Regions from separate parts of the Paenibacillus sp. VCA1 genome, predicted to be linked through region 3. Evidence: riboswitches for the same ligand, from Rfam matches in the RefSeq annotation. Region 3 holds a riboswitch; each other region holds the start of a gene.
The links. A riboswitch is a leader RNA that binds a small molecule or an ion and turns the genes downstream of it on or off. The one in region 3 is predicted to bind thiamine pyrophosphate.
Positions count from the first base shown of each region.

Region 1: it holds a riboswitch for thiamine pyrophosphate, as region 3 does, so the genes downstream of both, RJP21_RS24160 (ECF transporter S component) here and tenA (thiaminase II) in region 3, are expected to answer to the same signal.
Region 2: it holds a riboswitch for thiamine pyrophosphate, as region 3 does, so the genes downstream of both, RJP21_RS01730 (ABC transporter substrate-binding protein) here and tenA (thiaminase II) in region 3, are expected to answer to the same signal.

Region 1 covers NZ_JAVLSX010000012.1:43,656-53,333, reverse strand. The annotation lists gene RJP21_RS24190 (pyridoxamine 5'-phosphate oxidase family protein) at 1-560, opposite strand, end outside; gene pdxR (MocR-like pyridoxine biosynthesis transcription factor PdxR) at 726-2,177, shown strand; gene RJP21_RS24180 (AraC family transcriptional regulator) at 2,296-3,081, shown strand; gene RJP21_RS24175 (phosphotransferase enzyme family protein) at 3,456-4,466, shown strand; gene RJP21_RS24170 (SDR family oxidoreductase) at 4,479-5,333, shown strand; gene asd (archaetidylserine decarboxylase) at 5,340-6,149, opposite strand; TPP riboswitch at 6,590-6,701, shown strand; gene RJP21_RS24160 (ECF transporter S component) at 6,806-7,414, shown strand; gene RJP21_RS24155 (ABC transporter ATP-binding protein) at 7,407-8,948, shown strand; gene RJP21_RS24150 (energy-coupling factor transporter transmembrane component T family protein) at 8,948-9,678, shown strand, end outside.
Region 2 covers NZ_JAVLSX010000001.1:417,428-427,105, reverse strand. The annotation lists gene RJP21_RS01750 (MFS transporter) at 1-615, shown strand, start outside; gene RJP21_RS01745 (Ger(x)C family spore germination protein) at 629-1,777, opposite strand; gene RJP21_RS01740 (spore germination protein) at 1,774-3,222, opposite strand; gene RJP21_RS01735 (GerAB/ArcD/ProY family transporter) at 3,219-4,262, opposite strand; TPP riboswitch at 4,515-4,626, shown strand; gene RJP21_RS01730 (ABC transporter substrate-binding protein) at 4,805-5,857, shown strand; gene RJP21_RS01725 (thiamine-binding protein) at 5,909-6,202, shown strand; gene RJP21_RS01720 (ABC transporter permease) at 6,199-6,960, shown strand; gene RJP21_RS01715 (ABC transporter ATP-binding protein) at 6,992-7,828, shown strand; gene RJP21_RS01710 (DUF3888 domain-containing protein) at 8,047-8,511, shown strand; gene RJP21_RS01705 (TatD family hydrolase) at 8,737-9,525, shown strand; gene nfsA (oxygen-insensitive NADPH nitroreductase) at 9,541-9,678, opposite strand, start outside.
Region 3 covers NZ_JAVLSX010000002.1:570,342-580,019, reverse strand. The annotation lists gene tenI (thiazole tautomerase TenI) at 1-188, shown strand, start outside; gene thiO (glycine oxidase ThiO) at 172-1,335, shown strand; gene thiS (sulfur carrier protein ThiS) at 1,316-1,522, shown strand; gene RJP21_RS06220 (thiazole synthase) at 1,527-2,294, shown strand; gene RJP21_RS06215 (thiazole biosynthesis adenylyltransferase ThiF) at 2,291-3,328, shown strand; TPP riboswitch at 3,423-3,527, shown strand; gene tenA (thiaminase II) at 3,672-4,370, shown strand; gene thiM (hydroxyethylthiazole kinase) at 4,367-5,200, shown strand; gene thiD (bifunctional hydroxymethylpyrimidine kinase/phosphomethylpyrimidine kinase) at 5,197-6,009, shown strand; gene thiE (thiamine phosphate synthase) at 6,006-6,707, shown strand; gene RJP21_RS06190 (cupin domain-containing protein) at 6,789-7,241, shown strand; gene RJP21_RS06185 (substrate-binding domain-containing protein) at 7,457-8,467, shown strand; gene RJP21_RS06180 (cache domain-containing sensor histidine kinase) at 8,448-9,678, shown strand, end outside.

The sequences.
Region 1 (9,678 bases), on a different contig from region 3:
CTGCCGCCCCGGGACGAAAGCCCGCAAAGCACCCGGTTCCTTTCGTCATCCGCCAGGTTTTGCCCGAATTTGAATTTGGCGGTAACCAGGTCCGGTACGATCTTGACGACGGCCACGTTGCGCAGCCGCGGGGCGTAGGCCGGGTTGGCGGGATCGATCGGATCATAGCCGCCTTCCGGTTGGAGTTTTTTCATCAGCAGCGTGAACACCGCCGCTTTCTCTTGCACATCCGTTACAATTTCTGCCCGGCCGCTTGCCGTGACGCTTTTGAAATAAGTCGTTGCCGGACAGGCCAGGTTCGGGTCGGTGAAATAGGAAGGGATGACCGCATATTCATCGGCCACGCTGAAGCTGACCGCCGGATTCGCTTTTAGGTGGTCTATTTTTTCGCCGATCCGGCTGCCGTGAAAATAAAAGATGCCCTGATCGTACACGAAATTGAGCGGCGTAACCCGCGGGCGCCCGTCTTCCGAGACGGTGCCGAGAAAGCCGAAGCTCATCCCGGACAAGAACGCATCGATTTCCTTTTCCTCGGTAACGGTGAATTCATTTCTTCTCATTTTATTTTCCCCCACTATCTTTTTTGCCGTTTTGCATGACGTCCGATGTTCGGTCCGCAAAAGCTTTTTGTCAGCATAACGGACGCATTGACAACAAAAAAGATCCAATTTAGATTAAATTTTATAGTCCAATGTTGCACGTTGTTTAGAAAAGAGGCTGACAGGATGGAATTGACGCTCCATATGCAGGCATATCTCGACCAATACCGGTTCAAATATCTGGCGCTTTACCATGCTTTGCGGGAGGCCATTCAGGACGGGCGTTTGCCGGGCGGCATGAAGCTGCCGTCGACCCGGGAGCTGGCGGAACAGTACGGGTTGTCGCGCGGGGCGGTCGCCCAAAGCTACGACATGCTGATGGCGGAAGGATACGTTCATGCCGAAACGGGCAGGGGAACCTTTGTTACTGACGCAGGCTATTCCCCCCGGCAGGCGGAGAACATAAAGGAATCGCCGATCAGGCTCTCGAGATGGGGCGATCGTCTGCTTCACCTCCCGGCTGCGCCTTTGGAGCAGGCAAAACGGGCGGACATCAGCTTTATCAATCAGCCGCTTGAAATGAGCCGGTTTCCGTATGAAGAATGGCGGAGCGCGCTTTCCCATGCAGGGGGGCCAAAAGGAACCGGACTGCAGCACAAAGCGCCGCCGGAAGGCGACGGGCAGCTGCGTGAGGCGATCGCTTCCCATTTGCGCGTGACGCGGGGCATCATGGCCCGTCCGGAGCATGTCGTTCTATTTAACGGTTCGATGCAGGCCATCGTGCTGCTGTTTCAGCTGCTGATGAATGAAGGAGAGGCGGCAGTCGTGGAAAATCCGGGGTTTCACGGCATCCGTAGGGCGATTGGAGCCTGCGGCGGCAGAGTCATTCCCGCAGCGGTCGACCGCCAAGGAGTACGGCCGCAGGAATGGGACGCGGGGATTCTGTTCGTGACGCCGAGCAGGCAGTATCCGACGGGAGCCGTACTCAGCCTGCAGCGGCGGAGACAGCTTCTCGAGTGGGCGGAGCGGCATGATGCGGTCATCATCGAAGACGATTATGACAGCGAATTCCGTTTTGGAGGACGTCCGATCGAGCCGCTGAAGACGCTTGACACTCAGGAACGCGTCATTTATATCGGCTCCTTCTCCCAGACGATGTTCCCCGGGCTGAGGCTCGGGTATGCGGTCCTGCCGGAAGGGCTGGTTGCGGCTGCCGTACGCGCCAAATCGCTGTATGAGCCGATGTCGCCGGGGCTGCTGGAACAGCGGGCGTTAGCCAGGTTTATGGCCAAGGGCAGCTATAGGCGTCATTTGCGCAGGCTGACCCGGCTGTACGGGGCGAGACACCGCCAATTCTGGAACTGGATGCACGAAATGGCCGGCGGGCTTTTCGAGCTGATGCCCGGCGACGCAGGATTGCACGTGTATGCGAACTGGCTGAAATCGCCGGAGGAGTTCGGGGCGTTCTGCGAAGCCGCAAACCGAAGAGGCGTTTATTTCCGCGATGCCCAGGCGTACTGGATGGACCAGGGGCCGCCGGCCGCCTGTTTCGGGTTCGCCCATCTGACGGAGGAGAAGATGGAGGAAGGCATCCGCAGACTTGCGCTTGCATGGCAGGATGTGCAAAAATTCTCGTGAAGGGGTATCATGGAGATAGATTTTTGAAAAACACCGCCGGCATGCGGCTCTCGCTTATGGAAAATACGGCGATCAACGTTTTTCTTGTAAAGTAAATATCCTAAGGGGGAATGACGACATGCTGCACGCGTCGCCGTCTTCTTTTCAAATACTGCCCTCGCTGGCGAAAATCGTATGCGAGCCGGGATGGAAATGGCAGAAACGCGAAAAAGCGTTGGAAAACTACGATTTATTTTATGTATGGAGCGGCGAAGGGACGGTGATCCGGAACGACGAGCCGTTTGAGGTCGGCAAAGGCAGCTGCTTTTTGTTCAGGCCGGGGGACCATACGAGCGCGACCCATAATCCGCAAAAGCCGCTTGTGTTAACCTACAGCCACTTCAGGATCAACGAGCCGGTAAGCGACATTCCGCAGCCTTATCGAAGGCTCACGGATACCGTCGATTTCGAATATATGCTGTCCCGGTACGTCAGGTTGTTTTTGGTGAATACGTTCGCCGCGCAGGAGGAAGGGCAGCTCATCCTGAAGCAGCTCATGATCCATCTGCTGCGGCATGACCGCGAGCAGCCGGAGGAGAAGAAGGTAAGCAACCAGCTAACCGAGGTCATCCACGAAATCGCGAATTACGTTCAGCAGCATCCCGGCAAACCCCATCGGGTCGAAGATCTTGCCGCCCGTGCGGGTTTGTCGCCGCGCTATTTTTCGATCAAGTTCAAGGAGCTGATCGGGACGCCGGTGCAATCCTATATCATCCGGACGCGGATCGAACGCGCGCAGCATCTGCTGCTTCACGCGGGCATGAACGTGACGGAGGTGGCGGATGCCCTCGGGTACCGCGATATCTTTTTCTTCAGCAGGCAGTTCAAGCAATATACGGGGAAAAAACCTTCCGAAATCCGTTGAATCCTATTTTCCGGACCCATAGGGATTTCCGAAGGGACAGGCTTCGTAGCGGGTGAAGACAAAGCAATAGTAAAATGGCGGGCAGTCATGAGGACTGCGCCGCCGTTTTTTATAATATCAGCATGTATAAATTACAGAGCCATTTCTTCCTGATATTGCAAGAAAAACTACCTTTAAGCGCGGTCTGTCTTCTTAGGAAGTACGTCGATAGACGTTTTTCTTATATGAAGGCCAGTAAAGGCAAAACCCGCTTCGGTCCGAAAGGGCATTGCGATAATATTTCGAATTCGAAGCGCCCGGTATGCTATGCTAGCAGTATGGGATGTTGCTTGCATCTTGACCAGGCAAAACAGAAAATGAAGGGGGCGGTATCTATGAACGAAGCTTTTCAGGCGGATACGGAAGACAGCAGAAGACTATTGCTCGTTCAGGCGGAAGCGGCTTTAACGGCTGCTCTCGAGCAATACGACATTCATGAAAAAGAGCTGGATTTCATCCAGGTATCGGAGCATGTGACCTATAAAATCGAAGACGAAACGGGAAGGCGGTATTTGCTCCGCGTCCATCCCGGATCGGCGTCTTCAGCCGAAACCGTTTCGGAAATGGAGTGGCTTGCCTATTTGGCCGAAGAAGAAGGCATCGGGGCGCCGTTAGGCGTCAAAAACCGCGAAGGCTCTTACGTAACCGAGGTGGAGACGGGACGGGGGCAAAGCTGGAAGGTTTCGGTGCTGCGCTGGGTGGAAGGCGATCATCGGGAAGGAAACTTCACCGAAAGCCAGCTTCTGCAAATGGGCGGGTTGTTGGCCCGGATGCACCGGGCAGCGCGGAAATTTCAGGTTCCGGAAGGTTTTGTCCGTCCGGTCTGGGATGAGCAGGCGTTCGCCCAAGAAGCGGCCAGGCTCAAACAGCATTACCGGAGCTTTCTGACGCCGGACGAACACGGCGTGTATGAGCAGGCCGCGGCCAAGGTGACGGCCCATATGGCGGGAATGCCAAGGGATGACGAACGTTTTGGCATCATCCACGGCGATTTTCATGAGGGAAATCTCGTTTTCAAGGACGGGGAGCCTTATCCGATCGATTTCGGACGCTGCGGCTACGGTTATTTTTTGTACGATTTGGCGCAGGCATTTATCGGCCTCTACCCGATGCAGCGGCAGGTGTTTCTTGAAGGATACGAGCGTTTGCTGCCCGTTTCCGGCGAGCCGGACGACATCCGCGTGCTTGAAACCTTTTTTATCAAATCGCTGATCGAAAACCAAAGCTATCATGCCCCGCATCCATGGGAAGCGGCCGAGCTGCGGGAGAGCAAGCCTTATTCATTGGCGCTCCTTCGCCATTATTTGGACCGGAAGCCGTTTCTGTTTCAAGCGATTCCCGTATAAGGCGGTGGAATAGTGAACACATGGCAAGGGAACCCGGTCGCTCTCGTGACCGGAAGCTCAAGCGGCTTCGGCCTGCTGATCTCGGTCGAGCTTGCAAGACGGGGGTTCGACGTCATTGCGGGCATCCGGAGGATGGAGGCGGAAGCCGTAGTGATGGAAGCGGCTGCGCAAGCGGGCGTACAAGGGAAAATCCATTGCATTCGACTGGACGTCACCGAGAACGACGACGTCACAGAGGCGGCTGCGCTCATATTCAGGCGGCACGGGCGTCTGGACGTGCTGGTTAATAATGCCGGAACGGCATACGGAGGTTTTGTGGAGGAGGTTCCCGCCCGGATTTGGCAGGAGCAGATGGAAACCAATTTTCACGGGATGGTGCGCGTGACGCAGGCCGTGCTGCCGATCATGCGGGAGCACGGCAATGGGCGCATTATTCAGATCAGCAGCATCAGCGGCCGCGTCGGATTTCCCGGATATGCCCCTTACGCGTCTTCCAAGTTTGCTTTGGAAGGGTTCAGCGAATGCCTTGCGCTTGAGGCAAGGCCGTTTGGAATCGATGTCGTGCTGGTAGAGCCCGGAGCCTACGGCACCCCGATTTGGGACAAGGGCTTCACGCAAATGAGCGCGGCGAAGGGGTCGCCCTATCAATCCATGCTGGAAAAGGTGCTGGCGTTTTCACAAAAAAGCGTACGACAAGGAGGCGACCCGAGAGAGGTTGCCAAACTCGTTGCGCATATTGCCTGCATGAAACGTCCGGCGTTCCGGTACGCGCTTCCGCGCAGTACCCGGCTGACGCTTCATGCCAAAGCGCTGCTGCCGGGGCGCTTGTTCCAAAACATCATCGCTTCGGTGCTCAAGCGGCCGTGACAGCGGTTATGGGTTGTTGGAGCGGGGCGCCGGGGCATGCAGCGTGCCGAGAAGCTGGCCCATTCGCACCTGGTCTCCGGGCTTCAGGTCCGCCCGCGGCGTAAAGGTTCCGTCCTGGGTGAGGAGCACGACCGTCGACCCGAATTCGAAGTAGGCCAGATCGTCGCCGTTGTTCCAGCGGGACACGCTTTCGTCGTTGTACCGGATGCTGCTTACGTTCATGGCGCCTACCTTAACGACGGCCACCTCTCCGTATTCCCCGGCGATGTAGGTAATCAGCCGCTCGTTGCGGCACAGCACCGTTTTCATTCGGGTCATGCCGAACTCGTTGACCGGATAGGCGCGGCCTTTAATATGCTCGCTTTCCGTACGCACGCCCGTAATAGGGGAATGGATGCGGTGGTAATCGGTCGGGCTTAAATACAGCACAAAAAAATAACCGTGCTTGTAGAGCTCCAAATGCGGAGAAAAATGAAGCAGCTCCGCCACGGAATAATCCTGGCCTTTTACGTTCAAAATCGTTCCCGCGCTGATGTCGCCCATCGCGGTGATTTTGGCATCCACCGGGCTCGTCAGTACGTTCGGGCCTTCATCCACCGGGCGCATGCCCGGCTTCAGCCGGCGCGAAAAAAACTCGTTCAGCGTCCGGTATTCGTGAATTTCTTTTTCGGCCTCGTGAGCCGGAATTTGATAGCTTTTTATGAATAAAGGGATGACGCTTTTGCTGAGCCTGCTGTGGGAAAAGCGTCCCATCAATGCGGAAAGCCACTTTCTTGAGGAGAGCTCCGTCATCAGCCTTAACCATTCTTTTGCCATGCTATTTCTCCCTTCGGATGATGCTAAGTCGATTTATAGAGTTAACGTTCGCGGCCGCCTTTTGGTTTCATCGGATTTAGCGGCCGGATCCGAATGCCGCAGCATACTATTTTTGGAACACTCTGAAATATATTGACATAGAATAGCGGTTAAATCAATCAATAACGACCAAAATGGGGGGCGATCGGCGGAAGCAACGGGACTGCCGGAAGCCTAAATATTTCAGGATTTTGCAAAATTCGATTCCTCCCGCTCCCTGGTCCAATATATCGGCGAACGAAAACGTTTCGCTCTATATATTGCCGGTTGAAAGTCGCTCTTTGGATTTTTGTCTCATCCTTATTTAAATTTTTTTGTTGCCAATCGATTCGGAATTGGTGTATTTTGGAACCAGGATACGGATGATGCGCTTTTGTGTTTTTATGAAATGCGATCCGTTACATATGGGATGCGGGAGCTTGAGTGAATCAGGCTGAGATTGCAGCTGTATCCGCTGCTGACCGGGAATCTGATCTGGATAATGCCAGCGTAGAGAATTCGCGATGAAGCCCTTTTCGGGCTTATTTAACCGTCTCTCTTTGCGATCCAGGGCGGTTTTTTTCGTGCCTGTTCATGCAAATTCCCGCCGATTCAAAAACAAAAGAGGGGGAAACAGGATGGATCATGTTTTGCTTGCGGAAAAAAGGAAGGGGCTGCGGCTGAGCGACCTGCTGGTCACGGTGCTTCTGTCGCTTGTGCTTGGCGTCGTGTATCATTTTTGGAGTTCGGTGTATGACTTGTTTAAGCCGCTGTTTTTTCAGGCGGATGAGCTGGTTTACGGCGTCTGGTTTTTGGCTCCGACGCTCGCCATGCTGCTGATCCGCAAACCAGGCGTCGCCATTTTGGCAGAGGTTGCGGCGGCTCATGTGGAAATATTGTTCGGCAGCGAATGGGGCATTCAGCTGGTGCTGTACAGCATCGTGCAGGGGCTTGCCGCGGAGCTTGTTTTTGCCGTGATGCGCTACCGCAGCTTCAAGATGGGAACGGCGGCGTTTGCGGGAGCGGCGGCGGCGCTTGGTTCATTCGCGGTCGACATTTATTTCGGCTACGTGACGGACTATACGCTCGGCATGATGCTGTTCAAATATGCGCTGCGGATCGTCAGCTCCGCGGTTTTGGCGGGATATTTGGCGTTTGCCCTGGCTAAGGCGCTGGAAGCGACCGGCGTGACGCAGCTTCTGCGGCCCGTGACCAAAAAAGATTACGAAGCGCTTGAACATGATTGAACATCGCGAGACGTTTGAAACGGAGACCGTCGCGGGCGTAAGCATGCTTAGGCTGAAATTTCCGGGCGAGCAAACTTTTGTGTTTAAGGATTTGTCCCTTTCGGTTCGCCGCGGCGAAAAGGTGCTGCTGCTCGGCCCGAGCGGCTGCGGCAAATCGACGCTGCTGCAGGTGCTGGGAGGGCTCATTCCGCACGTAATCGAGGTTCCGCTCAAAGCGGACGGCATCGTGGCGCCGCAGTCCGGAGGATACGTTTTTCAGGACCCGGATACCCAGTTTTGCATGCCGTATGTCGATGAAGAGCTGGCGTTTGTTTTGGAAAACCGCGGTATCCGGCGTGAGCGGATGCTTCCCGAAATGCGGCGGGTTCTTGCGGCGGTCGGCCTGAACCCCGATCAGCTGCATGTGCCGGTAGACAGCCTGTCCCAGGGCATGAAGCAGCGGTTGGCGCTGGCATCCGTGCTGCTGCTTGAACCTGACGTTATTTTTCTGGATGAACCGTCCGCTTTGCTGGATCCCGAAGGAAGGAAACAAATGTGGGAGGCCGTCTGGGAATCGGCGGAAGGACGTACCTTAATCGTCGTGGAGCACCGGATTGAGGAGATCGCGGACCGGATGGACCGGATCATATTGTTTGCTCCGGACGGAGGCGTCATCGGCGACGGCAGCCCCGAATGGATATTCCGTACTTTCCGGCGTGAACTGCGGCAATACGGCATATGGTATCCGGGCGTGTGGGAGGACTTTTTTCGGATGCTTGAAACGAGGCGGGACGAAGCGGAAAAAACCGTTGTGCCTGAAAATCCGGCTCCGCTTCTCTCGCTGCGGCAATTCACGGGATTCCGCGCCGGCCGGCCTGTAGTTCATGCAGAGTCGGCGCAGATTTATCCCGGCGATTTTATCGCCATTGTCGGCCCGAACGGCGCCGGAAAAAGCTCGTTTTTGCTGAGTCTGATGTCGCTGCTGCCGATCCGCGGGGAGTATCAGCTGTGCGGAGAAGCGATGCCGGAAACGGAGGGCGCCTCCAGGAGGGAAAGAAAAAAGGCTCATCCCCCTTCGGACCGGATCGGATACGTGTTTCAAAATCCTGAATTTCAGTTTGTTGCGGACACGGTGCTGGAGGAGGCGGCTTTTTCCTTGAAGACGGGCAGATTGACGTGCGACGAGAACAGGCTGGCCGAAGAGAAAGCGCGCGATTTTCTGCGTTTTTTCCATTTGGAAGGGCTTGAATGCCGCCATCCGTACCAGCTTTCCACCGGCCAGAAACGGAGGCTCAGCATGGCTGCGGCCGTTATGCGGGGGCAACCGATCCTTTTGCTGGATGAACCGACCTTTGGACAGGATGCGCGCAATACGTTTGCGATACTCGATTACTGCCTGAATATGCAGGAAAAAGGGGCCGCCATCGTGATGGTAACCCATGAAGAGGACATCGCCCGGCAGGTGGCCACGAGGGTATGGGAGGTACGGAACGGCGCGGTGATCGAACGACCTGCGGTCGAATCCAAGCGGACGGAAAGGCGGGTGGGCACATGATCGAGCTTCTGACGCCTACCCGACAAACGGTTTTGGCTCGCGCCAATCCCGCCGTAAAACTCGCCGTGTTTATTGTGTTGTTTTTGGTTACGGTAATGACGCGGGACATTGATTTTGCGGTTTATCAGGCTGCGGCTTATACCGCACTTTTGTTTATGCTCGGCGGGTATCCGGCCCGGAAAACGCTGCTGCTTGTCCTGCCGTTTGGCCTGCTGTTTGTATCCTCCTCCGCGACGATGATCCTGTTCGGTAAGGGCGATACGTTATGGTGGCAATGGGGAATGCTGCGCGTTACGGCAGAAAGCTTCTACCGCGGGCTGCACCTGGGTTTCCGCTCGATCGCGTTTGCGGCGGAGGGGTTGCTGTTTGCCGGCACGACCCCTTCCGTCAAACTTTTTTACGCGCTGATGCAAAATTTCAGGCTCGCTCCGCGGTTTGCATACAGCTTTATGGCTTCGATCCGGCTGCTGCCGATGGTATGGGAGGAGTTTCTCATCCGCAGGCAGGCGCTTCAGGTTCGCGGCGTTAAGGTGAAAGGACGCGGTCTTCGGGGTGTGGCGGAGCATGTCCGGCTGTACGCCGTACCGCTTCTGTCGCAAGGCATCCGCCGTGCCCACCGGGTTGCCGTCGCGATGGAAGCGAAGCGCTTTAACGGTGGAGGCGGTAGAACCTACTACTACCCATCCAACGTTTCCTGGGCGGACGGAGCGGCCATCCTGATGCTTGTTTT
Region 2 (9,678 bases), on a different contig from region 3:
CAGGGAAAATCATTGGGCATCCTGGTGCTGTTCATGGTGTTTTTCTTTCTCTACGTCGGCACGGAAATGAGTCTGGCCAACTTTATGCCCGCCATCCTCATCGAAAAAATCGGCATGAAGGAAGCTTTTGCCACGCTCAGCGTGACCTGCTTTTGGGTGGCGATGTCCATCGGCCGGATTTTCTCCGGCACCGTCGCTGAGCGCATCCATTACCGCGTATATGTGCTGTTCAGCTGCGCCGTTACGCTGGTGCTGCTGGCCGTATTTCCTTTGACCGGAGCGGTCTGGTCCGCTTTTGCCGTCATCCTGCTGCTCGGCTTGTTTATGTCGGGGATCTTCTCGATCGCCCTCGTCTTCGCAAGCAAGCTGCTGCAAGGAACGGAGGAGTCGACGCCAAGCATTCTGATTGCCTCCGGGGGCGTGGGCGGCGCGGTGCTTCCGCTTGTCATCGGCTGGTGCATGGATCATTTGCAGGTCAACCAGACCGCCTGGATGCTCGCCTTGTTTACTCTTTTTATGGTCATTCTCAGCATTGCGGCGTTTTTCCTGCAGCACAAACAGCTTCGGCTCAACGATGTAAAGAATACACCCTTGCCAACCTCCAACAATGGATAAACGAAGCAGAAGCTTATTTCAGCTTGGATATGCCTCCGCTGATCAAATTCACCTTAATGTCGATGTTTTCGATGCTTCCCGGATCGAGCGGGATTTTGTCTTCGGCGCTTAACCTATGCCAGGCATCGGGCATGCTTCTGCGGAGTATGCCCGATAGCCCGTATGCATCCACATCCATTTCCAAGCCTTTCAAGTAGGTCTTCATAATTTGGTCCTTAATTTCCTTCGTTGCTGCCATCTCCAGTTTTTTCTTGGTTACGTTCTTATTCAACTGGGGAAGCGTAGCCTGCGTTGACACTTTGATGTCAAATACAGGCTTGCCTTGTCTCAGCTTCGGGCGGATCGACGATTTAACCTTGTTCATGACCATCATAGCCTGTACCTCGTTCCCTTTTCGGATGACCAGAGATGTTCTTCTCGTATTCTTTTCCAGCCACCTCAGTCCCAAAATATCCGAATCCTCCAGGCATCCCCGAAACTTTTGCTTTTGCAAAAAGCAAACCCCGGTCATGCTGACGTTGGGCGAAGGTTTTCGGTTGTCGGTCCAGTCAGGAATAATCTCAGCATTCGGCAGAAGCACCGTTTCGCCCTTCTCTTTCCACTTCCATATGAATTTGTAGAGGTACAGCGGGGAGATGACGGAATTTTGTTCATAGATTCGCATCGGGCTGTTGAGCTGCGAGTAGACCACCGACAAATCGGCGATGGATGGAGTATTGAGCAAATCTTCTATCGGCTCCTTGGTCGCCATCGTCCAGACCGTATACCTGAATTCATAATACCGGTCCCATACGTCCAGCACCTGATCCACAATCCCGTTCTTTAACGCCGCCTCGCTAAATACGATCGTTTTCACATTGCTCCAGACGACCCTTTGCGGGCTAGAGGTATACAAATTAAAGACTGCGGTATCAAACGAATCGCCTTCCGCTTTACCGACAAACGTCTTCTGCGGTTGCGACTGCCCGGACTCTCTCTTGGCAATGCCGCTGAAGTTGAGCATCTGGATATACAGTACGACCTGTCCCTTTACATAATCGACCCCAACGGTATTCACATAGATCATATGCTCGATTTCCCTTGCCCCCCAGCAGCCCGTGAGCGGCATGGTCAAAAGCGCCAAGGCAAGGATGCAGCGGATCCATTTCATCATCATGTTCATCTTTTATTTTCCTTTCCATTCGTGAACCCGTCCTTGCCCCATGGCATCCTGAATAAAACTTTATACATGTCCCTGAACTTCGGAGGACTTAGCGGAGCCAAATAATAGGTGCCGAAGGAACGGAGATTGACCAGGAAAAGGACCATCGCCAGCAGAGAGAACAGCACCCCGAACAATCCCAAAAGACTGCTGATCAGAACCACAAAAATTCGAAACAGGCCGACGGTATTGACCAGGGACTGGTTCACCAGCGTAAAGGTGGAAAGCACGGAAATCGCAATGACCACTACCGTCCCCGGACCTGCGATTCCGGCGCTCATGGCCGCCTGCCCGATAATCAATCCGCCGACCACCGATAAGGTCTGTCCGAACGCGGAAGGCAATCGCATGCCCGCTTCCCGGAAAATTTCAAATAAAAACAGCATGACCGTCGCCTCCAGAGGAGCCGGCAGCGGCACCCCCTGCCTGGAGTTGACCAAGGTTGCAAGCAGCGTAAAGGGGATTTGGTCTTGATGGTACGTGGTCAACGCTATCCAAAATCCCGGCAGAAACAAAGAAAGCAGCACACTGACCCCCCTCAAAAAACGCGTAAAAGCAACAACGACATTGACGAGAAACGCATCCTCCGAAGAATTCAGCAAGAAATTGATGTTCACGGGAGCGATCAGCACCGTAGGGGCACCGTCCATCACAATGACAAATTTGCCGTGGAGCAGCGAGTTTACGGCATAGTCAGGCCTTCCGGTATAAGTTATCAGCGGAAAAACCAAGAGGCCTCGGGTCAACATTTCCTCGAGTTGACTGTTGCTCACGAGACCTTTGGTTTTTATGCGGGATAACCTCGCCCTGATCTCCTGGAGAACATCGTCCTTGATCGTTGCCTTATGGTATAAAAGATGGATTTTGGTCGCCGTTTCGGAACCGATCGTAAATTCCTCAACAGCGAGCTGATCGGTCTTCAGCCTCCTCCGGATCAAAGCAACGTTCGTATACAAATCCTCGACAAAACCGTCCCTTGGTCCTCTCGTTGAAACTTCCGTATTCGGCTCCTCCGGTTGCCGTTTGGGCGCATTGCCCATAACCATGGAGTAACATCGGTTCGAAGGCGCAAATATAAGAAGAAGATCTCCCGCAAGCACGGTCGTTTTCATCCCTTCTTCCGTTCGGTCCTGCGGAATGGGCTCCATTTGAAAAGGAACTTTAAGCGGCAAATCCATTTCATCCGACAGCAGCATTTGCTCCGGGATATTTTTTAACTCAGGGATAACGTCTTGCTCCACTTTGGCGGCATCGGACAACCCTTGGCAATAAACCAACTGAACTGAATAACCTTGGACCGGTAACAAGACGGTTCGTTTCTTAATATCCGCGCTCGATCCGAACAACCGCGAAACCATATCCTCAATGTTTTGGGCCGGCTTGCTTTTGATGTCATGCCTCTTCACGGCGCCATTTTCCCCCTTCGGCGGGCCAAGCTGATCAGCCCCGTAATAATCACGGAAAAGGACAATATCCCCCAAAACGAGACGGGAAGCACATACTCGGACAGCATGTTTAGAAAAAAACGGTCGCTTATAGGAATGGCCGTAATGGCAAAGGTAATTGCAAAAATACTCCCCAGCACCCAAGCCTTCGCCTTTTTTCTTTTGACCTGGAAAATATCGAGTATGAGAAACATGGAGAGCGAAATTCGCAAAAACGCGCCGCTGAACCATTGGTAGACGCTAAAGAAGTCCATATGCTCGATGTAACGGCCAATGGTCAGCAGTCTCCATTCCTCAAAGGCCGGAAACCGGAGCTTGTTGGCCTCGTCCACTCCGAATTCAACGATGGCGCCGATCAGCGGCCCTATAGTCAGTCCCATAAGAAGCAGGATCATGAGCATAAAAGAAAGATACGACAGGCGAGATTTGATATGATGCTGCAAAAAGAAAAACATGATCACTTCAACAAAGCCGGTTCCCGCATATAGGGCTCCTCCCCAAACGGGTTTCATGCCATGTTCAAGTATCGGCTTCAGCAACGTGTAATCCTTATGGGGCATGTTAAACGACATGATAAAAAAGCCTAATACAATGACGAAGGGCAGCAATAAGCCCGCGGTATTGGCAAGGGAATGGATGCCCAAAAAGGCGTTTACGGCCGATATCAAAAGGAAGAGGAAGCTAAAAATGAGAAAAGGCGTCTCCGGAGAAAACGTGAGATGAATCCAATATACCGTGTCTTTTGTCGTAATGGCGCAAATAGCAAACAGGTATACGGCGATGACTGAGGCAAGACCGCGGCCCACAATGGGATGATAAGCCTTGGACAGCCAACCGAACAGATGGCGTTTGTTCAGTTTGGTTATGCCGATGTGAAGCATCCATGCCCATACAAGCGCGCATCCGCTTGCCAGCAGCACCGAAATCCAAGCGTCCCGGTTTGCCGCTTGAAGCAATATAGGGATTAGGATGACATGATTCAGTAGGCCGGTGCTTAGCATCAGAATCATGACGGATTGAATAAACGAAATATTTGTTTTTATTTCCCTCAGCCTCCTGCCTTAACCAGACTCCCTTCACCCTTATCGTGGCATTTTTTAGAATATTTATTCTTCTTCCGGACGGGACGCTTTTTCAAGACCGGCGATTTTTCAGATTTCTCCCTTTTTCCGTTCCAAACGAAAGGTTTCGAGCCGCAGCGATTGAATTCTTTCAAGGTTAGGACTATAATACCAATGTAAAACCCGCAACTTCATAAGAATCCGGGGTGCTGGAATCGGCCGGCTGAGATTGTATCCCTTCAAGATACTGACCCTTAAACCTGATCTGGGTAATGCCAGCGTAGGAAAAGCCATGTCATGGCGTTCGCCATGCTATCCTTGCGCCTTAAGCGTCCCGAATCCGGGGCGCTTTTTTTGTTGAATGATCGGACCCTGAACGAAAAAGAGAATGCAAGGGGCCCTTGATTCGCTTCCAGATCGAAAAAGAAAGATTCTTCTGCATGAATGAAGGGGAGAACATAGGTAAGGGAGAGAGAAACGCAATGAAAACGAAAAAATTCGGGCTGTTTTTGCTCGCATTGCTGCTTGTGATGGCTACGGCCGCTTGCGGAAGCAAAAACGCCCAAACGACGGATGAAGGGAAACCGTCCGGGGAAACGTCCTCCGCTGCGGGCGGCAACGAGCCCAAAAAGCTGAAGGACGTCAAGATCGTCCTGGACTGGACGCCGAACACGAACCATACGGGGCTTTACGTCGCCAAGGAAAAAGGCTATTACGAAGAGGAGGGCCTGAACGTCGACATCGTGCAGCCGGGCGCCGGAGGGGCGGAAGCCATGGTCGCGTCGGGCAAGGTGCCGTTTGGCATCAGCGTGCAGGAAAACGTCACCCAGGCGCGCACGCAGGGCGTTCCGCTCGTATCGATCGCGGCGGTGATCCAGCATAACACGTCCGGCTTTGCCGCTCCGGTCGACCGCAACATCAAAAGACCGAAGGACTTTGAAGGCAAAACCTACGGCGGCTGGGGCTCCCCGGTGGAAAAAGCGGTCATCGACTCGATCATGGCCATCGATAAAGCGGACGTTAACAAGCTGAAGATCGTCAACATGGGCGAAGCCGACTATTTTACGGCGGTAAAACGCGACATCGATTTCGCCTGGATTTTCTACGGCTGGACCGGCATTGAAGCCGAGCTGCGCAAGGAGCCGCTCGACATGCTGTATGTCAAGGATTTCTCCGACAAGCTCGATTATTACACGCCGGTGATCGTCACAAACGAAAAGCAGATCAAGGAAGATCCGGAGCTGGTCAAAGCTTTTATGCGCGCCACCTCCAAAGGGTACCAGTTTGCGATTCAACATCCGGAGGATGCTGCGGGCGTGCTGATCAAAGCCGTGCCGGAGCTCGACAAGGATCTGGTGATGGCCAGCCAGAAATGGCTCAGCCCGAAATACCAGGACGACGCCAAGCGTTGGGGCGAGCAGAAGGAACAGGTATGGAAAGGGTATTCCGATTGGATGTACGAGCATAAGCTGCTCGATAAGCCGCTGGATGTCCAAAACGCGTTTACGAACGACTTTTTGCCGCAAGAATCATGATCTTTCGTATTCCTAGTCATTTATCATAACTTGCAAAGGAAGTGATCGGGTATGGCTCATACCCTGCTCAGCATTCAGGTCATCCCAAAAACGCCGAACAACGAGAACTCTTATCCCTACGTCGACCGGGCCATCGAAGTGATTCAGCAGTCGGGCGTCAAATACGAGGTGCATCCGCTGGAAACGACGATGGAGGGCGAGCTTGAGGAACTGCTGGAAATCGTGCGCCGCATGCATGAGGTTCTGGTGGAGGCCGGCAGCCCAAGCATCATCTCCCAGATCAAAATCGCCCATAACCCCGGCGGCATCAGCATGGATCGGCTTACGGAGAAATACCGTCCATGAGGCGCTGGTGGAGCCATGTATGGCCGCCCTTTGTGGCGGTCCTCTTCTTTTTGACCGTATGGGAGCTGTGCACCTCGCTGTTCCATATCGATAAATGGATCCTTCCCTCCCCGGTCGACATCGCCAAGGAAACGGCGGACGGGGCTGGGGATTTATGGGGCCATGTCTGGGCTACGGTCAGGCTGACGCTTGAAGGTTTTATCATCGGAACGGCGGTGGGGCTGGTCATCGCCCTTATCCTGCATTTGATTCCGTTTCTGAAGTCGGCGCTGTACCCGCTGCTCATTTTAAGCCAAAATATCCCGACCATTGCGCTGGCCCCGCTGCTTTTGATTTGGTTCGGCTTCGGGCTGCTGCCCAAACTGATCGTCATCACCCTCGTCTGCTTCTTCCCCGTTGCCGTCGCCACGATGGGCGGACTGAAACAGACCGACCGGGTCATGCTCAATTACATGCGGATGATCGGCGCGAACAAACGGCAAATATTCGCCAAGCTCGAGCTGCCGCATGCGCTGCCCGCGATCTTTTCGGGCGTCAAAATCGCCGCGACCTACAGCGTCATGGGGGCGGTCATCGCGGAATGGATCGGCGCGGACAAGGGCATCGGATATTATATGATGCTGCAAAAATCCGGATACCGCACCGACCGCATGTTCGTCGCCATTATGGTCATCGTCGCGCTCAGCCTGCTCATGTTCGGAATCATCGCCCTGCTGGAACGATGGCTCGTGCGCTGGAAACCGAAGCAGGAAAGTTAATGCCGGACAAAGAAAGGAGCGAAAAACCGACATGTCAACGCTAGAAAAAACGACAGCCGCCGCCAAAGCCGGTGGCCATCCCCCTGCCTCTCCCGCCCTGGAGGCATCCGGCATCAGCAAAGCCTTCCAGGAAAAGCGAAGCCGCCTGCAGGTGCTGGACGACGTGACGCTTACCGTGGGCAAAGGCGAATTCGTCTCCATCCTCGGGCCGTCGGGCAGCGGCAAAAGCACGCTGTTCCATATTATCGGCGGCCTCGTCAAGCCTGACGCGGGAACGGTCCGCATGAACGGCGCCGATGTTACCGGCCAGCAGGGACATATTAGCTACATGCCGCAGCAACCTGCCTTGTTTCCTTGGCGGACGATCGAGGACAACGTCCTGCTATCGCAGGAGGTGCAGGGCAAGGTTGACAAGGAGGCCCGCCAAAACGCCCGCATGTGGCTGGACAAAGTCGGTCTCGGCGGGTTCGAGAAAAACCACCCGCATACGCTGTCCGGGGGGATGCAGCAGCGGGCCGCCTTCCTGCGCGCCCTGCTGAGCCCGCAGGAGCTGATGTGCCTCGACGAGCCGTTCAGCGCGCTGGATGCGTTGACCCGGAGCGATATGCAGCGCTGGCTGCTCGACATTTGGGAGGAAAGCCGGCGCTCCGTGCTGTTTATTACCCATAACATCGAAGAGGCGCTGCTGCTTTCGAGCCGTATTTACGTCTTTTCGGGCCGTCCGGCATCGGTGCTTCACGTCATCGACGTGCCTTTTCCGCGGCCGCGCCGCGAGGAGATCATCGAACACCCGGACTTTATCAAGCTCAGACGGGAGCTTTCCGGATGGCTGCGCGAAGAGCAGCTGAAAATGCAAGGAGCTAACTGACATCATTTGACCCGGGCGTTTTTCCGCCCGGGTGAACGCAAAAACTCGGCCCGCGATTGCCGTTCCCCAAAGAAGGAATCGTCGCGGGCCGAGTTTTTTATGTTTATAAAATGACACCCTATGCGGTTCAGGGAGCTGTATGGTTCAGGTCGTCCGGCAGTTCCCGGCGCCGAATAATTTCATCCAAAACAGGGGAACGTTGTATACGAGGTGAAACGATGAAATTCCGAATCCGACCGGTTCTGCTGTGTCTGTCCCTGTTTCTTATGGCCGCCCCCGCCGCCACAGCCGCAGCGGAGGAGCTTCAGCCGAAAGAATCGAAGCTGCTGATGTATCAGGACATCATGGTAGAGCTGCTGCTTCCCGAAATCCAGAATGCCGTAAACGATTATTACCGGAACATGCTTGCGGCCAATCCGCTCGTATACCCGTACGAAATCGAAATCATTCAGGCCAAACGGGTCAACGGCGGACCCGGAGACCGGGGCTTCCACTTCTCCGTGACGCTGGAAACCTCCCCGGTTCTGGGACCGCATATCGCCGTCGGAAAAGACCGGATGACGATCGAAATCTCGCCCCTTTTCCCCGATAAAGTCAAGCTGGTCGCATTCCGGCATGTAGAGACCTATGAGCTTCCGCAGAACTATCGGCATCTCCTGAAGGCAATTGCGGAAAATCCGTAAGCCGGCTTGCGATGCCCAAGCTGCACCGTGCTTGAGCTTGCCCGTATAAACAACAATCGGACATGCAGCCGAACCTATTTGTTATAATGATGATACCATTTTTGAATGACGCATCATTGCGACAAATGAGGAGGTAGCCCCTTGAACTCTACACCCGACACCCGGTTCCGCTCGGAGCAAAGCTCTGCGGACCACACAGCAACGGAGCAAGCCTTGCGCGAAACGATGGCCCCGTTGATCGATGCCCATATCCACTTGGACTCATACGATGCATCCCGGCAGCAGGTTATTCTGTCCGGCTTGGCGCAAGCCGAAGTTGCGGGCGTGATTACGGTATCCATGCACCTGGATTCTGCCCGCCGCAATCTGCAGCTCGCACGGCAATACCCTTCCCTGGTCCATCCGGCCTTCGGGTTTCACCCGGAACAGCCCATACCGGCTTCACACGAAGTGGACGAGCTGCTGGCGTGGATGGAGCGGCATGCCGGAGAGATGGTCGCGGTCGGCGAAGTCGGCCTTCCTTATTACACGCGCAAGGAAGCCAAGGAAGCGGGCCGGCCGTTTGACGATAGGCCGTACGTGGAGCTGCTGGAGCGTTTCCTGGCCTTTGCCCGGGATCACGGCAAACCTGTCGTGCTCCACGCGGTATACGAGGATGCCGATACCGCCTGCGATCTGCTTGAACGATACGGCATTGGGCGTGCCCATTTCCACTGGTTCAAAGGAGCTCCCCATACGGTGGAGCGCATGGCGAAACGCGGGTACTACGTTTCCTTTACGCCCGATATCGTGTATGAAGAAGAAATTCAGGAACTCGCCCGCGCGTATCCTGCCGATCGGGTCATGTCCGAAACCGACGGTCCTTGGCCGTTCGAAGGACCGTTCGCCGGACAGATGACCCATCCGCGGATGACCGCGGCGGTAGCGGAAGCGTGGAGCCGGATTCAAGGCTCATCCCTGCGGGAAGCCCGAAAGCTTTTATATATGAACGCCAAGCGTTTTTACGGGATTTAGCTGGGGCGCACGGGCTTATTTTTTCATGAACCCTTTGGCGTCCAGAAACGCCTTCATGTGCAGGCGGGTCGGCTCGCCCAATCGGTTCGCCATGACCTGCGACCATGGCGTATCCTGCTTGCCGCCGGTCCGTTCCTTCAGGTATGCCGCCAT
Region 3 (9,678 bases):
CCCGCATTCCCGTCATCGCCATCGGCGGGGTGAAGCCGGCGAACGTGGCCGAGACGCTGAAAGCCGGCGCGTCGGGTATCGCCGTCATGAGCGGGATTTTGGAAGCGGCGGACCCGATCAGGGAGGCGGCTGCTTATCATCAATGCTTACATAGAGGGAGGGAAAACAACCATGGTCCATCAAGCTGAAGTGGTCGTAATCGGCGGCGGCGTGATCGGCGGTTCGATCGCGTACCACCTGGCAAAGCAGGGCAGGCGCGTCCTCATGCTGGAGCGGGGGAAGATCGGCTCCGGCGCGTCGAGCGCTGCGGCCGGCATGCTCGGCGCCCAGTCGGAGATGCACCGGTCAGGCGCGCTGTTCGACCTCGCACGGCAGAGCCGGGCGATGTTTCCCAAGCTGGCGGAGGAACTGCGGGAGCTGACCGGCATCGACATCGGACTGGTGCAGCAAGGACTTTTGAAGGTGGCGTTGACCCCTGAACAGGCGATGGAATGCCAGCGGATGATCGCCTTTCAGCGCAAAGCCGGGGAAACGGCCGCCTGGCTTACGCCTTCCGAGGCCAGGGAGCTGGAACCTAATCTGACGGGGCGCATCGAAGGCGTGATGCGGATTCCCGGGGACGGGCAAGTGTCGGCGCCCGAATTGACGGCCGCTTATGTCCGGGCAGCCGTTATGCTTGGAGCCGAAGTAAAGGAGCATTGCACCGTTCATTCGCTGCGGCTGGAACGGAGCCGGGTGACCGGCGTGGTCACGGATGAAGGAACGATCGGCTGCGGTCAGGCGGTCGTCGCGGCGGGCGTTCATGGCAGCAGGCTGCTGGCGCAAGCGGGGATCAACGCCGACGTGTACCCGGTTAAGGGCGAGTGCTTCTCGGTCGTTACGCAGGCCCCATTGATAAGCAGCACGGTGTTCACCGAAGGCTGTTACCTGGTGCCGAAGCGCGGAGGCAGACTCATCGTCGGGGCTTCCATGATCGAGCGCAACGAGGAACTTACGGTATCCGTCGAAGGTTTGATGGGGCTGATGGCCAAAGCGGCCGCTCTTGTGCCGCGGATTACGGCTGCCCAATGGGAGAAGGCATGGGCGGGGCTGCGGCCGCAAACCCGCGACGGCCTTCCTTATCTGGGTGCCGCTGCGGGCTGCGAAGGTTTGTTTGTCGCCGCGGGGCATTATCGCAACGGCGTGCTGCTGAGCCCCGTTACCGGGGCGCTGATCGTGGAGCAAATGAGCGGAAAGCGGCCTTCATTCACAGGCTGGGAATCTTTTGCGCCGGACCGGCATCACGCCGTCAGGCCATCGGAGGGGAGGATCGTCCATGTTGGATTTGATCATTAACGGGAACAACGTTCAGGTGCCGGAGTCGGTAACGACGGTGGCGCGGCTGCTGACGCATTTTGACCTGGACCGGCAGGTCGTCGTCGTGGAAATCAACGGGAACATACTCGAGAAAAACGAGCATAAGGACACGGATGTCCGAAACGGGGACCGGGTCGAACTGGTGCATTTTGTGGGAGGAGGATAAGGCGATGTTACACATCGGACCGTATGAATTTCAATCAAGAATGCTGCTTGGGACAGGGAAATTCCCGAATTTTGACGTGCAGAGGGAAGCGGTAAGCGTGTCCGGCGCGCAAATATTGACGTTTGCCGTTCGGCGGATGAACATTTACGAGCCAAGCCAGCCGAATTTTCTGGAGATGATCGACGTCGGGCGGTTTACGCTGCTGCCCAATACGGCAGGCGCGCGGACGGCGGAGGAAGCGGTGCGCATCGCCAAGCTCGCCAAAGCGTCCGGATTATGCGACATGATCAAGGTCGAGGTGATCGGCGACATGAAGACGCTGCTGCCCGATCCGGTCGAAACGCTGCGAGCTTCGGAATTGCTGCTGGAGGAAGGCTTCATCGTATTGCCTTACACGTCGGACGACGTGCTGCTTGCGAAGCGGCTGCAAGAGCTCGGCGTGCACGCGGTTATGCCGGGCGCCTCGCCGATCGGCTCCGGCCAAGGGATTGTGAACCCCTTGAATTTGAGCCTCATCATCGAGCAATCGACCGTGCCCGTCATCGTCGACGCCGGCATCGGCACGCCGTCGGATGCGGTCATCGCGATGGAGCTGGGCGCCGACGGCGTGCTGCTCAATTCGGCCGTTTCGGGAGCCAAAGACCCGGTAAAAATGGCCCTTGCCATGAAGCTCGCCATCGAAGCCGGGCGCCTCGGCTACGAAGCCGGCCGCATTCCGAAAAGGCGCTGCGGGGCCGCCAGCAGCCCGCTCGAAGGAATGAGCCTGACATGAGCGGGAACGGGACCCGGAACGGGCGGTATTCGCGGCAAGAATTGTTTTCCAAAATCGGCCCGGACGGACAGCGGAAGCTGGGGGAGAGGCATGTCCTGATCGTCGGCGCGGGAGCGCTGGGGTCGGGAAGCGCCGAAACGCTCGTGCGCGCAGGCGTAGGCACCGTCACCATCGTGGATCGCGACTACGTGGAACCGAGCAATCTGCAGCGGCAGCAGCTGTACAGCGAGGAGGACGCCCTGCAGCGCCTGCCGAAAGCGGCGGCTGCCAAAGCCCGCCTGGAACGCATCAACCCGGACATCGACATCCGGGCCGTCGTCGCCGACGCCGCCATTCCGGAAATCGAAGAATTGGCGCAGGGCGTGAACGTGATCCTTGACGGGACGGACAATTTCGAGACGCGCCTGCTGATCAACGATGTGTCGCAAAAGAAGGGCATTCCATGGATTTACGGGGCTTGCGTCGGCAGCTACGGACTGACCTTCACGGTCGTACCCGGCCGTACGCCATGCCTGCATTGTTTGCTTGAAACGATGCCGCCCGGCGGCGCAACTTGCGACACGGCCGGCGTCATCGGCCCGGCGGCGCAGATGGTCGCGGCCTACCAAACCTCCGAGGCGCTGAAGCTGCTGGTGGACGATGGGGAGGCTTTGCACGGCAAACTCATTTCATTCGATCTATGGACGGGGGCCTATGCCGCAATCCGGGTCGAGCGCATGAAGAAGCCGGACTGTCCGTCATGCGGACTACACCGCACCTATCCGTTTCTGCAGCCGGCCAATCAATCCCGGGCAGCCGTGCTGTGCGGCCGGGATACGGTGCAAATTCGTCCGCCCGCACCGGTTCGGCGCGATTTAAAGGAGCTGGCGCGCAGATTGTCCCGGCAGGGCGGAGAGGTAAAGGAGAACCCGTATCTCGTGTCTTTTGCGGCCGAAGGGTGCCGGTTGACGGTTTTTCAGGACGGGCGGGTGTTCGTGCACGGGACAAAAGACATCGCGGAAGCAAAAAGCTTGTATCACCGCTATTTAGGGTAAGCCCGAAAAGGCGGTGGGGAACTTCCGCGGCGATGATTTTCGGTTTGACAAGCCGCAAAATGGAAGATAAAGTATAGGGTGAAAATCTTCATACGAAATCCACTGGGGGAGCCGCAAGCGAGCGGCTGAGACAAGGATGCTTGGACCCTTTGAACCTGATCCGGATCATACCGGCGTAGGGAAGTGGAGACGGACTTCGCATGTTTTACGCCGGCCTTTCGTTAGGTCAGCGTTCGAAAGCGTTGGAAGCCGCTCCATTTCGGGGCGGCTTTTTTAAGTTTTATCGGCCGCTTCCGGCTTCTCCCTGTTTGGATTTCATCCAAATCGATGCGGAGGTGCTGGCATGACCCGTTTTAGCGAAGAGCTCAGAAGAGAAGCAGACCCGATTTACCGGGCGATTTTTGATCATCCGTTCGTACGCGGCATTGCGGACGGAAATTTGCGGAAGGAACAGCTGATTCATTACGTGAAGCAGGATTTCGAGTATTTGAACGCTTATATCCGGTTATATGGAATCGCGATCTCGAAGTGCGACAGCCGCGACGCGATGGCTCTTTTTAACGAACAAATTTCGTTCATTCTGCACAGCGAAACGCATCCGCACAACAATTTTTGCAGCGTAGCCGGCGTTTCGTACGAGCAGCTGCAAGGTTATCCGCTTGCCCCGTCGGCGAACCACTACGTCCGCCACATGCTGAGCGTGGCCCACGCGGGAACGCTTGAGGACATTTTGGCGGCGATGCTGCCTTGCCCTTGGACGTATACGGAGATCGGCGCCAAATTGCTGGCGGAAGTGAAGCCGGACCGCTCCCATCCGTTTTACGACTGGATGCATTTTTACGGCAGCTTCGAAGGCGGCATTACGGAAAAAATGCGATTGCTGCTTGATGAGCGGGCTGAAAGTTTATCTCCGGACCGGAAAAAGCGGCTGACGGAACATTTTGTGGCCAGCTGCCGTCTGGAGTACATGTTTTGGGATATGGCATACACGCTGGAAGAATGGCCGGTTTCGGCGGCTCAAACGGAAGGGGCGGGACGATGATCGCGGATCTGCAGCATTTGCCCCGGCTGGTCAAGCGGCGCAGCCCGCTGGTGCACAATATAACCAACGTGGTGGTCACGAATTTTACGGCCAACGGTTTGCTGGCCATCGGCGCTTCCCCCGTGATGGCCTATGCCCGTGAAGAGGTGGCGGATATGGCGAAAATAGCGGACGCGCTTGTGCTGAATTTGGGCACGCTCAGCGCGGAGCTGGTCGAAGCGGCCATCCTGGCAGGCAAATCGGCGAATTTGCACGGCGTGCCGGTGATCCTCGATCCCGTCGGCGCAGGGGCCACGCCGTTTCGGACGACCGCGGCCCTGAATATTTTGCGGGAAGTCCGAATCGCTTTGGTCCGCGGCAATGCGGCGGAAGTGGCGAACCTGATCGGCGAAACGGCGGTCATCAAGGGCGTGGATGCGGGAGAGGCCGAAGCCGAACCTCCGGTCGACCTGGCCGTCCGGGCCGCTTGCCGGACCGGAAGCGTCGTTGCGATCACAGGCCGTGAGGACGTTATTACGGACGGCCTGAAAGGATACGTGGTCCGAGGAGGACATCCCATGCTGACCCGGGTGACGGGAACGGGCTGCCTGCTGACGTCGGTCATCGGGGCTTTTGCCGCCGTGGAACCGGATTTGCTGACGGCGGGCGCGGCCGCGCTTGCTTTTTACGGGGAGGCGGCTACGAGGGCGTACGCGGCTGCCGGTAACCGCGGTCCGGGGAGCTTTCAAACCGCCTTTCTCGACGCCCTGTCAGAGATGGACCAATATCCGCTTCCGGAAGAGGTGCTCAGCGGGCACCGGGTTTCGGCCGGAAGGGGGTTCGTGCAGTGAGCGTCCCCAAAGCATTGACGATTGCCGGCTCCGACAGCGGCGGCGGCGCCGGAATACAAGCGGACATCAAAACGTTTCAGGAGCTGGGTGCCTTCGGGATGTCGGCTATCACGGCGGTGACGGTGCAAAACACGTTTGGCGTTTCAGGCGTCTACCCGCTGCCGGCCGCGGCCGTCGCCGCGCAAATCGAGGCGGTCGGGTCGGATCTGGGCGCGGATGCGGTCAAGACGGGCATGTTGTTTAGCGCCGACATCATCGAGGCCGTTGCGGACAAAATCGAAGCCTTTGGCTGGCGGCGGGTGGTCGTCGATCCGGTCATGATCGCGAAAGGCGGGGCGGAGCTGCTGCAGGGCGACGCCGTCGACGCCCTGATGCGCAGGCTGCTTCCCCTGGCGCTGGTCGTCACGCCGAACATCCCGGAAGCGGAGGCGATGGCCGGCATGCGGATCGACTCGATGGAACAACGCCGCCGGGCGGCGCTGAAAATCGCCGGGTTCGGCCCCCGGATGGTCGTCATTAAGGGCGGACACGATCCGGTTTCAAACGAAGCGGTCGATCTGCTGTATGACGGGGAGTCGTTTACGGAAATCGCCAAGCCCAGAATCACGACAAACCATACGCACGGAACGGGCTGCACGTTTTCCGCCGCCATCGCGGCCGGGTTGGCGAAAGGGGCGTCTCCGCACGCGGCTGTTTTGACCGCCCGCGAATATATCCAGGCGGCGATCGAGGATGCGCCCGGCATCGGCGGAGGCCACGGCCCGACCAATCATTGGGCGTACGGCCGCAGAAAGGAGCGCGTCCGTTGAAACCGGTCGAAGCAGCCGATTTGAAAGCATGGCTGAAGCTTTATCTCGTGATCGGCAGCGCCAACTGCAGGAAAGACGCGGCGGAGGTCGTGGAGGAAGCGATCCGCGGGGGCGTCACGATGGTGCAATTTCGCGAAAAAGGCCGGAATGCGCTTGAAGGAGCCGCCAAGCTGGAACTGGCCGGGCGCATTCTGGCCGTCTGCCGGAAGCACGGCGTTCCGCTGATCGTCAATGATGACGTCGACCTGGCGCTCGCTTTGGATGCGGACGGCGTGCATATCGGACAAGAGGATGAGCCGGCGGAGCAGGTCAGGAAGCGAATCGGGAACCGTATTTTGGGCTTGTCCGTCCATACTCTCGAAGAAGCGAGTATTGGTGCGGAGCGGCATGCCGATTATTTCGGGGTCGGCCCGGTTTTTCCGACGGTTTCCAAGGAGGATGCCCGCCCGGTTCAAGGCACGGCAGCGCTGCGGAATATCCGGAGGATGCATGCGGCCATGCCGATCGTCGGCATCGGCGGCATTACCGCCGAACGTGTGCACGAGGTGATCCATGCCGGAGCGGACGGCGTTGCGGTCATCTCGGCAATCACCCACACTCCCGATGCCTGTCATGCCGCCATGGAGCTGTCCCGCGCGTTGACCGACGTTTTAGGCAAACGAAATCCGCCGTTTACAATCCGCCGCCCCATTTGTTAAAGTAAAGGGCAGATTCCCTCACAGACGGGGTTCATTATTTACCCCATGATGTGCAATTCTGACACGGAAAGAAGGCAGAACATGACTGAAGCAATGTTATCCCCTTTGGTAAAAACCTTGGACCTGCAGCCCCATCCCGAGGGCGGTTGGTATAAGGAGCTTTGGAAGTCCTCATTCGAAATTCCGAAAGAAGTGCTTGACGCCAAATATTCGGGTTCGCGCCCTGCGGCGTCATCCATCTATTTCCTGCTGCACCCGAACGAATTTTCGAAATGGCATCGCGTATACTCGGATGAATTGTGGCTGTGGCATGCCGGCAGCCCCCTGCAGCTCGTCCTCGGCGGCGATGGGGAAAATCCGGGAGAACGGAAGGAAATCGTGCTTGGCATGGACATGGAAAAAGGACAAGTTCCCCAAGCTTTGGTACCGGCGAACGTATGGCAGGAAGCGCGTCCGCTGGGCAACGAACCGGTCCTCGTTTCCTGTGTCGTATCTCCCGGCTTTCATTTCGACGATTTTACGATGATTGATTAAAATAACCACCCTCTGTTTATCGAAACCCTGCTTGCGCATGTTGCGGCAGGGTTTTTGCGCGTTTCGCCAAATATGGATTTTCTGCCCCGAATACCGCTTTATTGCGAACGCTTTTTCAACAATTGTTGAACATCCCTGCGCCTTGCAGTATAGTACACTTGTTATAATGTAACCGATTCCACAGATGAAAGGGTAGCAAACGGGGGACTTCTGACATGAAGAAATTGATGATGGTTTATCTTTTGCTGATCGTCGCTTTTGTCGGATACGTGGTGATGTACCGGATTGAAGACCAACGCCGCAGCACCGGTTGGCAGGACGGCGGCCTGCACGGCAGCATCGGTGAAAACTACGTTATGGTCACCTTTCAATCCGGAATGGAATATTGGAAAAACATCCTTAAAGGGTTCGAGGACGGGGGAGACGCGCTGGGCGTTTCCGTCGATTACCGCGGATCCACCCAGTATGACGCGAAGGAACAGATCACCGTGCTGGAGCAGGTCATCGCCAAAAAACCGGCGGGCATCGCCTTGTCGGCCATCGATTCCAAGGCGCTGACCTCGACGATCAACAAGGCGGTGGACGCGGGGATTCCCGTCGTGCTGTTCGATGCCGACGCCCCAAGCAGCAAAGCCTACTCTTTTCTGGCCACGAACAATTACGAAGCGGGTGCGACGGCCGCCGATGAAATGGCGAGGATCCTTGGACGCGAAGGCCAGGTAGGAATCATTACACAGCCCGGCCAGCAAAACCATGACGACCGGATGGCGGGATTCCGCGATGCCGTTGCCGCCAAATATCCGGCGATGTCTGTCGTGGACGTCAAGGAAGGGAAAGGGGACACGATGATCGCCAAAAACGCGGCGGCGGAAATGATAAAGAAACATCCGGAATTAAAGGGCATTTTCGCCACGGAAGCGAGCGGCGGGGCCGGGGCGGCGGATGCGGTCATCGCGGCGAACAAAACCGGCAAGGTCAAAATCATCGGGTTCGATACGAATAAGGCCACCTTGGACCGGATTTCGGACGGGACGATTTCGGCGACGATCGCCCAGGGCACTTGGAACATGGGTTACTGGTCCCTGCAGTATCTGTTTCACCTTCATCACGGCCTTACGGTGCCCGCCCCGACGCTCGGCAACGACGTTTCGCCCTTGCCGCCGCGGGTAGATACAGGGGTTACGGTCGTAACCCGCGAGAATGTGAATGATTATTATGCGAAATAAACGGATAACATGGCGCGACAAGTGGATGCAGTGGAGCCGGTTCAGCGATTTGCCGCTTCGGTATAAGCTTAGCGTGTTGTTTCTGATGGTTGGCATCCTTCCGTCGATCGCGCTCGGGATACTGGTGAATTTCACGGTAAACCGCATCGTGGACAAGCAGGTGACGGAAGGCACGATCCAGTTGATCGGCAAGGTCAACCAGACGCTCGACAACGACATGGAAAACCTGCAAAACATCACCTATCTGATCGGATTCGATCCGAAGGTCAAACGTTTCCTTGACGGAAGCATTTCCGCGGGAAATGCCGGGTTGGCCGAAGGCGGGCGGCAGCAGCCGGCGCTTGACGATAAAAACGGCGAACTGTACGCCATCAAGCAGTATTTGCAGGGCTTTACGACGCTTTATCCGGAAATTGCGGCCATCCTGGTCGTGAACGGCAGCGGGGACTATGTCAGCAACGAAATGTATGCGCGGTCGCCGGACAATCTTACCCGGGATGCCTGGTACATGGAAGCCGCCAAACACGAAGGTTTGTTTACGGTGCTCGGCCATCCGCAGCAGCGGAATGTAACGACCCATGTCCATTATGCGAATGACGAGCTGGTTTCGGTCGTCCGCTCGTTTGTCGATCCCGATACGCGAAAGGTGACGGGGGCCGTGCTGATCGACCTGAAGCTGCGGGCGGTTTCGAGGGCGGTGCGGGACGTGACGCTCGGGAAAAACGGGTATCTCATGGTAACGGATAAAAGCGGCGAGCCGATTTATACGCCGGAGGATCCTTTGGTTCCCGAAGTGCCTCCGGCCTGGATTCCCGGGGAGGACAGCGGCGCTTTCGTCAAGGAAACCGCGGGGCGGCGGCTGCAGTTCATCTACGGCACGTCATCGTTTACCGGGTGGCGGACCATCGGCGTATTCGAAACGAATGAAGCGGTATACGAGGTCCGTGAAATCCGTTTTTATCTCATCTGCTTTTTGTTCGTCGTCTGCCTGTTCGGCCTGACCGCATCCTATACGCTGTCCCAGTCCATCGCGAGGCCGATCCGTCAGCTCATGTCCTTCATGCAAAAGGCCGAGTCCGGGGATTTGACGGTCCGCTACTTGAGGCATCGGCAGGACGAGGTCGGGATGCTCGGCCGCAGCTTCAACCGCATGCTGCTGGAAATACGCAAGCTCATCAGGCTGAACGAGCTGCGCGAGCGGCAGAAGCGTG